One region of the Brevibacillus ruminantium genome, then DNA from elsewhere that is predicted to be linked to it. Evidence: riboswitches for the same ligand, from Rfam matches in the RefSeq annotation. Region 1 holds a riboswitch; each other region holds the start of a gene.
The links. A riboswitch is a leader RNA that binds a small molecule or an ion and turns the genes downstream of it on or off. The one in region 1 is predicted to bind S-adenosylmethionine.
Positions count from the first base shown of each region.

Region 1 (2,199 bases):
AGACCAGATCTCCATGGCATTATGCTCGACCCAGCCCGGCTGCGGGAAGAGCTGCGTAAATTCCTTCTGAGCCGCACCTGCGACGCTCCCGCTTTTGTCAAATAATATGGCCCTGGAACTGGTCGTCCCCTGATCAATAGCCAAAATGTATCTCTTTTCCATCGACCTCTCTCCCTTTTGCACCCAATATGTCCTGCTCTTCTCCCCTGGAGATTACAGGGAATACGTCTGTTTGGATGCCAAAATCACGCTGCAGGGCTGCTCTATGCTCATCGGTAAAGCCACGGGCAATCACTCCGATTCGCAGCACATTTGCCCAGTCATACTGTATTCGCTGCTTCGCTATGGAAACACCTCCCAGGTTCAAAAAATGAAGAATCTGCTCCGGCGTCCCCTGCAAGCCCGTGCTTTCCAGGTAGACAAAACTCCATGTGCCTTCTTTTCCCACACCATGATTTCCTTGTCGCTCGCGCCAAAGCGGGTGGGGGGAAAAGCGCTGCGTAAGCAAATAGGCAAGGTCTTCCACGACGGCGCTTGCGGTTGGCAACTCTCCCGCTCCTTTCCCCATGAAAAGCAGATCACCCACGATATTTCCCGAAACTTGTACCGCATTATCAGCACCTTGTACCTGTGCCAAAGGATGATCGAGAGGCAAAAGGGTGGGGCTGACCGACAACTGAACGCCTCCTTCCGCCTTCGTGGCTTGAGCGAGCAGCTTGATCCGGTATCCCAGCTCATGAGCCAGTGTGAGCTGTCCGAGATGCAGGGAATCAATGCCCCTCCTGCGTGCCTGATTGAGCGGCAGGGCTTCACCGAAGACAAGCTGGGCCAAAATATAGGATTTGTACAAAGCATCCCAGCCTTCCACGTCAGAGCTGGGGTCCGCTTCTGCGTAGCCCAATTCCTGCGCTTGTTTCAATGCTTCATGGTAAGGCAGCTTGGCCTGCTCCATCTGGGTGAGGATAAAATTGGTCGTCCCGTTTAAGATACCACTGACGGACGAGATATCATTCGTCCGCAAAAACTGGCGCAGGACTCCGAGAATCGGGATGCCCCCAGCCACACTCGCCTCGTAAGCAAGCTGAACCTGGTGGCGATTCGCCAATTGAATCAGTTCCGTACCGTGCCTCGCGAGCAATTCCTTGTTGGCCGTCACGATATGACAGCCCTTTTCGATCAATGCCCGCACATATTCATAAGCAGGCTCGACCCCGCCCATTACTTCGACGACGATATCCACATCGGATTTCAAGACTTCTTCAAACCGGGTGGTAATCAGATCGTGATCGAGCTCCACAGTCCGCTTCTTTCCGGGATCACGTACAAGCGCCTTGACGATTTCAACGGGTCGGCCCAACCGTTCCGACAGCTTTTGCTGCTGCAGGCGAATTGTCTTTAGCACCCCGCCCCCTACTGTTCCGACACCTAACAAGCCCACTTTTACTGCCTCCGTACTCATCATGCCCACTCCTTTTTTCTCGTCATTGGGTACAGTAAAAAACCTTCTTCGGATAAGAAGAAGGCTCGTCGTGAACGGGACCCCTTCTTATCTGCCAAGACATCACGTCCTGCAGGAATTGGCACCTTGTCGCGAAATACGCAACGGTTGCCGGGCTTCATCGGGCCAGTCCCTCCACCTCTCTGGATAAGAAAGAAGTATGAAATTGGAAAATAAAAAAACCTTCTCCAGTAAGAAGAAGGTTGGCATTCATAGAGAGGATGCTCCCGCTTCTTATCTGTCAGGACCTCGTGTCCTGCAGGAATTGGCACCTTGTCGCGATATTGCAACGGTTGCCGGGCTTCATCGGGCCAGTCCCTCTGCCACTCTGGATAAGATTCGTATGTTCCTGTAGAAAACATTGTAAGAAATTCTTGTCACCGCGTCAACTGATTCTTCTGACCTTTCACAACAATGCTTTGCTTCCTCTGGAAAACAGCAGGGTGAAAAATTCTCTTTTTTGATAAAGATTTCCGTCAAAATTCTCATGATTGATAAATTAGTGATCGCAAAACCCGCTAGCGAAAAAGGGTGAACCCGCTGACTTTCGTTGGAACTATTCTTGCATATTATATTCAGAAAAATCTGATTATGTTTTTTCTTTTCCCTTGCGCATGGGACGCCAGCTATGACGAATATAGTTAGCTAAGATCATCAGGCTGACCGTATACCCCCGTTGTTTTCTTTGAAAGGAGGTGGAA
Region 1 covers NZ_CP098755.1:2,106,814-2,109,012, reverse strand. The annotation lists gene glpK (glycerol kinase GlpK) at 1-162, opposite strand, end outside; gene NDK47_RS10275 (homoserine dehydrogenase) at 134-1,459, opposite strand; SAM riboswitch class I at 1,544-1,652, opposite strand; SAM riboswitch class I at 1,730-1,837, opposite strand.

Region 2 (2,199 bases), 120 kb from region 1:
AAAAAAGAAAATAAGCATTCGAACGGGAATGCTTACGGTTATTGGAAAAAGCACGGGAACGACAACCATGATGACGACCAAGATGACGACCGTGATGACGACTAAGGCTGATGATGATAATAGCTGGAAACGTAATCGACAAGCTCCTTGATATAGTCTCCGATAATCGGGACGGAGAGAAACTTGCTCAGAACCGATCCAAGTAAAGTCAATACAATGGCGGTACCGATGGTGAGGCCAAGGCCCCGTGCAAGACCTGCGAGGAAATTGATCCACAGCAGTTTTCGCGGGGCTGTATAATTCTGAATCACGTCGGCCAAGCGGATATCCTCAAGAAACATGGCGATCTTGTCCATACGTTCATTTAACTTTCGCGCCTCCTGCAATTCACTCAGGAGCTGGTCTATTTTTTCTAACAGGCGGTCCGTAGGTGTTTGTGTCATCCGAAGTCTCCTCCTGTCCCTTTTACTATTTTTCCGGTATCTACCAGTGTAGGCAAAAAGAAGGCGATAATCAAGCGTAGAGCGTAAACGTTTGCCTATCGTTACCAGGCCGGGTACAATAGACGTACAATACTTTTCACAAGGAGGCTTCGGAATGGCTGAGACCGTTTCCCAGACACTTTCGGAGGAATTGTTTGGGCTGTTGCAACAGGAGCGTTTTATCACACTCGGCACCGTTGACCATGAGTCGGGGGCTCCTTCGCTTAGCTCACTTTCCTGGACCTATGCGGCTACCCCGCAAGTCATTCGGTTTGCCGTCGATAATCGCTCCCGGATTTTAGCCAATATTGCCAAGGAACCGCAGATTGTTCTGCATCTAATCGGCGCAGGCTCTTCTTTTGCGATCAATGGCAAGGCTGCCCTAAAGAGCGAGCGGATGGAGGGTGTTCCGCTCAAGCTGGCGATGGTAGAAGTCACCATCGAAGCTGTGCGAGATGTCATGTTTTATGGTTCCCGCATTTCTGTAGAACCGCAGTATGAAAAAACATACGATAAAAATGCAGCTGCCAAGCTGGATAATCAGGTGATGACAGCGCTTCGCGGAGCGGAATAGAGAGAACGGGTAAAAAAAGGGAAATAATCAGTTGACAGTACCTTCTTCAATCCGGTACTATTAGGTTCAACAAATTGAATAGCAAACTTCTTATCCAGAGAGGCGGAGGGACTGGCCCGATGATGCCCGGCAACCAATTTTCCTGTTTACAGGACAATACTGGTGCTAATTCCTGCAGAGCATGATTGCTCTGAAAGATGAGAAGGATTTGCTTACGGCGACGTAAACAAAGCCTTCTTTTCAAAAGAAAAGAGGGCTTTTTCATGCCCTCAATCACCATCGGAGGGAGAGAACGAGATGTACTTGGAAACAAAACTGGTTCAGGCTGGAGTCGGGAGAGACCAAACCACAGGTGCTGTCAGCTTCCCTGTCTACAACGCAACAGCATACCGCCACCCCGCCCAGGGACAAAGTACTGGATTTGACTACACCCGTACCGCAAACCCCACGAGAGAGGTGCTCGAGCTGGCAATCGCAGAAGCGGAAAGCGGGGATGCCGGATTTGCCTGTGCGTCGGGGATGGCAGCGATCCATACGGTAATGGGGCTCTTCTCTCAAGGAGATCATTTGATTGTTTCGCTTGATTTATACGGGGGAACGTACCGCCTTTTTGAGCAAGTTCTGAGCCGTTACGGCCTTTGTTTCAGCTACGTCGATTTGCGTGATCTGCAAGCATTCGAGCAGGCGATCCGGCCGGATTCAAAAGCGGTTCTGGTCGAAACACCGACCAATCCGCTGATGCAGATTACCAATATCCAGGCCGTCTCTGAAATCGCCAAACGCCATGGGCTGTTGACCCTGGTGGACAACACATTCATGACGCCGTATTTTCAGCGGCCGCTGGAATTGGGGGCGAATTTGGTCCTGCACAGTGCCACAAAATATCTGGGGGGACATAATGATGTTCTCGCTGGACTGATTGTGACCAAGGGAAAAGAGTTGTCTGAAAAGGTCCGGTTTTTGCATAATTCAATCGGTGCAGTCCTCGGTCCGAATGATTGCTGGCTGCTTCTCAGAGGGATGAAGACGCTGGCCCTGCGCATGGAACGCCATCAGAGCAACGCTTTGGCCATCGCCAGGAAACTGCAGGAGCATCCGGCTGTTGCGGAAGTGTTTTACCCCGGTCTAGAGGCTCAGGAGGGC
Region 2 covers NZ_CP098755.1:1,985,864-1,988,062, forward strand. The annotation lists gene NDK47_RS09700 (hypothetical protein) at 1-105, shown strand, start outside; gene NDK47_RS09705 (DUF5665 domain-containing protein) at 102-443, opposite strand; gene NDK47_RS09710 (pyridoxamine 5'-phosphate oxidase family protein) at 598-1,056, shown strand; SAM riboswitch class I at 1,144-1,260, shown strand; gene NDK47_RS09715 (aminotransferase class I/II-fold pyridoxal phosphate-dependent enzyme) at 1,354-2,199, shown strand, end outside.
Region 2: another riboswitch for S-adenosylmethionine. It lies ahead of NDK47_RS09715 (aminotransferase class I/II-fold pyridoxal phosphate-dependent enzyme); the one in region 1 lies ahead of NDK47_RS10275 (homoserine dehydrogenase).

Region 3 (2,199 bases), 500 kb from region 1:
AGCGGACAGTCTATGCTCCCGTGCAGGACGAAGACCGGAGCGGAGCCTGGAAACGGGCTTCTTGCCACCGCGGCCCCTCGGCAACGTGACCAAGTAACCTAGAGACCACTAGCACGCCTAGCGAACAAACAGCCCCAGCTTCTCAATCCGCCGCACTGCCTCTGCCAGCCGTTCTTCATTAGACAGAAGTGCTGCCCGCACATACCCCTCGCCCGTCGGTCCAAAGCCGACGCCGGGCGCGACGACCACGTGAGCTTTTTCCAGGAGCAAATCGGAGAACTCTACCGATGTAAACCCTTTTGGGACGGGCAGCCAGCTAAAAAACGACCCCTCTGAAGGCTTGGCCTGCCAGCCGATCCGGTGTAACTGGGAAAACAGGACGTCGCGGCGGCTTTGGTAAACGTTGACCAGATCGCGTACGCACTGCTGGGAGTCCGTCATCGCCTTGGCCGCTGCCATCTGGACCGCACCGAACATACTGACGAAGTAATGGTCCTGAATCAAATTAATCAGACGCACCAGCTCTTTGTTTCCGACCATCGCCCCGACGCGCCAGCCTGCCATGTTGTAAGTCTTGGACAAGGTGTAAAACTCAACCCCCACCTCTTTGGCACCCGGTACTTGCATGAAGCTGACCGGCTTTTTGCCGTCAAAGCTGATCGCACCGTACGCAAAGTCATGGCAGACGACGATCTCATGCTTGCGCGCGAAACGGATTGTCTCTTCGAAAAATTCCACAGGCGCATTCACCGCTGTGGGGTTGTTCGGGTAGTTCAGAAACATCAGCTTGGCTTTTTCCAGGTCTTCGGCTGGGAGCTTGCCGTAATCGGGGAGAAACGCGTTCTCTGCCCGAAGCGGCATCATCACCATGCGGCCGTCTGCTACGGCAACGCCAGACCAGTAATCCGGGTAGCCCGGATCGGGGACCAGGGCGACATCTCCCGGGTTGAGCAGCACCTGGCAAATCTCCACCAAACCGGTCTTGCTGCCGAACAGGATCGCTACCTCTTCCTCCGGGTCCAGCTCCACGCCGAATTCTTCGCGGTACCAGTGAGCGACAGCCTGCTTCAATTCAAGCCTGCCGCTAAATGGCGGGTATTTATGATGGACGGGACGAGCTGCCTGCACGCCCAGCTCTTCCACAATATGCGCAGGTGTCGGCAGATCGGGATTTCCTTGCCCGAGATTGATGATGTCATGTCCAGCCGCAATGGCCTTGTTTGTTTTGGCTACGAGCGTCGCAAAAAACTGCGTCGGCAGCCGGTCAATCATAGCAGAGGGTTGAATGCGCATTCGTTTTTTCTTTCCTTTCCTTTTTCGTATCGCAAACGCGAGTTAACGGAATGATTTTCTTGCTGTATCAGAAAGAAGCCCCGGAAGTTTATCCGTACCGATTCAGTGAAAAAGCCCCTTTTCCTGTACAGAAAAAGGGGCGGTAAAAGTCCGCGTTCTTATCTGTCAGGTAGGCTCCTGCTGGAATTGGCACAGCACCCGCGTTGGTATTCCATCGCGAATCCGCTGCCGGGCTTCATCGGGCCAGTCCCTCCGCCTCTCTGGATAAGGTTACAGAATTCGTATTCATTTGAATTGCTTTCATACTACTTGAGTGAATACTGAGGTGTCAAGAACCATACAAACCATCCTGCTCCCCATACTAAGGAGCGTGCAGGCTACCTTTCAATCATGTGTCAATGCTTTTGGACGGTAAGTGCCGCCGACAGCTCCGACCGCTTAATAAAGGAGGTGTACACCCCAAAACAGACCACTGCGAGCAAAGCAAAGGCCGCCATCGCATAAAACAATCCCTGTGCCTTCAGCACTTCAAAGGCCACGGCTCCCATAAGCGGTCCCACCATGCGTCCTGCCGAACCAACGCCGCCAACCAGCCCCTGAATCATGCCCTCTCTGCCGGGAGGCGACAACTCCGCAGCGATTGTCGGAACAGCCGGCCATACCAGCATTTCTCCCAGCGTTAGGACAAACATGGCTGCAAAAAAGCCAGCGTAAACAGTCGTCTGCGACAGGATCAGCATGGACAGCGAAAAGAGACAGCCGCCCAGCAGCATCTGCGCTTTCAAGGATTGGGCGACATGCTTGATCACCCAGGCGATTAACGGCTGTCCCAAAAGAATCAGGGCGCCGTTCAATGTCCACAGCAGGCTGTATTGTTTCAGCGAGATGCCCAGCGTCTGCATGTAC
Region 3 covers NZ_CP098755.1:1,607,514-1,609,712, reverse strand. The annotation lists gene NDK47_RS07740 (pyridoxal phosphate-dependent aminotransferase) at 118-1,293, opposite strand; SAM riboswitch class I at 1,449-1,564, opposite strand; gene NDK47_RS07735 (MFS transporter) at 1,689-2,199, opposite strand, start outside.
Region 3: another riboswitch for S-adenosylmethionine. It lies ahead of NDK47_RS07740 (pyridoxal phosphate-dependent aminotransferase); the one in region 1 lies ahead of NDK47_RS10275 (homoserine dehydrogenase).

Region 4 (2,199 bases), 2.6 Mb from region 1:
GCTTGTAGATCGGACGACGCAGGTCGAGTTGCTTGATGATCCCTGCAGGACGAAGATCAAAATGTTTGCGGATCAAAGTGACCAAATGCTCTTCGGAAACTGTACCAGTACCAAACGTATCCACGCTGATCGATACAGGCTGGGCTACACCAATCGCGTAAGCCACTTGCACTTCACACTTGTCGGCCAGGCCTGCAGCTACGATATTTTTCGCAACGTAGCGAGCTGCGTAAGCACCAGAGCGGTCCACTTTGGTCGGATCCTTGCCAGAAAATGCTCCGCCACCGTGACGGGCATAACCGCCATAGGTATCGACAATGATCTTACGGCCAGTCAAGCCGGCGTCTCCCTGAGGACCACCGATTACGAAACGGCCGGTCGGGTTGATGAAGTATTTGGTTTCTGCATCCAGCAGTTCCGTTGGCACAACAGGCTTAATGACATGTTCGGTCAGGTCTGCTTTGATCTGTTCCAGCGTCACTTCAGGCGCATGCTGGGTCGAGATGACAATCGTATCAATGCGGACAGGCTTGTCCCCATCGTATTCTACCGTCACTTGTGTTTTTCCGTCTGGGCGCAGATAGCTCAGCATGCCATTTTTACGCACTTCTGTCAAACGGCGAGCCAGCTGGTGAGCCATGCTGATCGGCAAAGGCATCAGTTCAGGTGTCTCGTTGCAAGCAAATCCAAACATCAGACCCTGGTCTCCGGCACCAATTGCTTCAATTTGTTCGTCTGTCATTTTGCCTTCACGCGCTTCCAGTGCTTGGTCTACCCCTAGGGCAATATCAGCCGATTGCTCTCCAATGGCAGTCAACACACCGCAAGTCTCAGCGTCAAAGCCAAACTTCGCGCGGTCATATCCAATTTCACGAATCGTCTCGCGCACCAGCTTTTGAATGTCCACATACGTATTCGTGGTAATTTCACCGGCCACAAGTACCAGACCAGTCGTTACAGAAGTTTCGCATGCGACACGCGCATTTGGATCCTTGGACAGAATCGCGTCCAAGATCGAATCAGAAATCTGGTCACAAATTTTATCCGGGTGACCTTCTGTGACGGATTCAGAAGTGAACAGACGACGACCTTTTTGCAAAGCCATGTGTATACCTCCTTTGACCTCATACAAATAGTGTGGGTGCCGAAACAGGTTATTATGAAGGCACAAGCAAAAAAACCTTTTCCTGTATGAGAGGAAAAGGTGCTTGGTGTTTGCGTTCCCTACCCTCTTATCGGCCAGAACAGGGTTTCTGTCCTGCTGGTTAGCACCGCTCGAGTCGGTTGCCGGGCTTCATAGGGCCAGTCCCTCCGCCTGCTCTGGATAAGAGTATCCATTACGGTTTATAGAATAATCGTTTTTACCCTTGGTGTCAATAAGGGCTTATCGCAATTCGTATTTGCCGCGCACCATAATGTGCGAAACCCCGTCATACCCGGCCTGCAAGCGCAAACCGCGATTGTCCGAGCGCGCTATCAGGAGCAGGTGATTGGTCTGTACTTTTGCTCCCCCGCTCAAATCGACACCTTCTGTGATGTCCGTCAGGCCATCCCCTTTGTCTCCGGCTACTGCTTGTACTTTCCCCGTACGAACGATAAACTCAGTCCCCTCAAAGCCATACAGCGTCTGACCGGGATACAGCTCGACGACGGTCAAGCCGGTGGAGACACTCGCCCCGCCTCCACCACCGCCGCCAAGCGCTTGTTGAATACGCTGGTCTACATAGCTTTTGGTCACGACCGGATCATCGACAGAACCGGGTACACCAGAGACGCCGTCTGCCATCGCTTGCGAGGCAAAGACCGCTGTTCCTATAATCGCTACGGCAAGGATTCCCTTGGTTGTTTTTTTCATCTTCTGCCCTCTCCTTTTCCATCGGGTTATAAGTTATAGGCTTTGGCCAGCAGGACGACGACCTCGGCCCGCGTAGCTCTGCCCTGCGGTTTAAATATTTGTCCGTATCCACTGATCCACTTTTTCGCTACCAGCGCTTCGACTGCCGGGGATGCCCAATGGCTGGTCGGCAAATCGGCAAAAGATGAGGTGCTGCGTTTGTAAAGCAACAGATCATTGGCTCTAGCCACCATCAGCGCCATTTCTGCCCGCGTAATCGACTGGTCAGGCGAAATGGTACCGTTGGGGTAGCCCTGAATAATCCCAAGCTTGTGGGCGGTCAACAGGTTTCCGTAGGCCCAGTG
Region 4 covers NZ_CP098755.1:5,087,749-5,089,947, forward strand. The annotation lists gene metK (methionine adenosyltransferase) at 1-1,105, opposite strand, end outside; SAM riboswitch class I at 1,230-1,331, opposite strand; gene NDK47_RS25075 (hypothetical protein) at 1,385-1,855, opposite strand; gene NDK47_RS25080 (S8 family peptidase) at 1,882-2,199, opposite strand, start outside.
Region 4: another riboswitch for S-adenosylmethionine. It lies ahead of metK (methionine adenosyltransferase); the one in region 1 lies ahead of NDK47_RS10275 (homoserine dehydrogenase).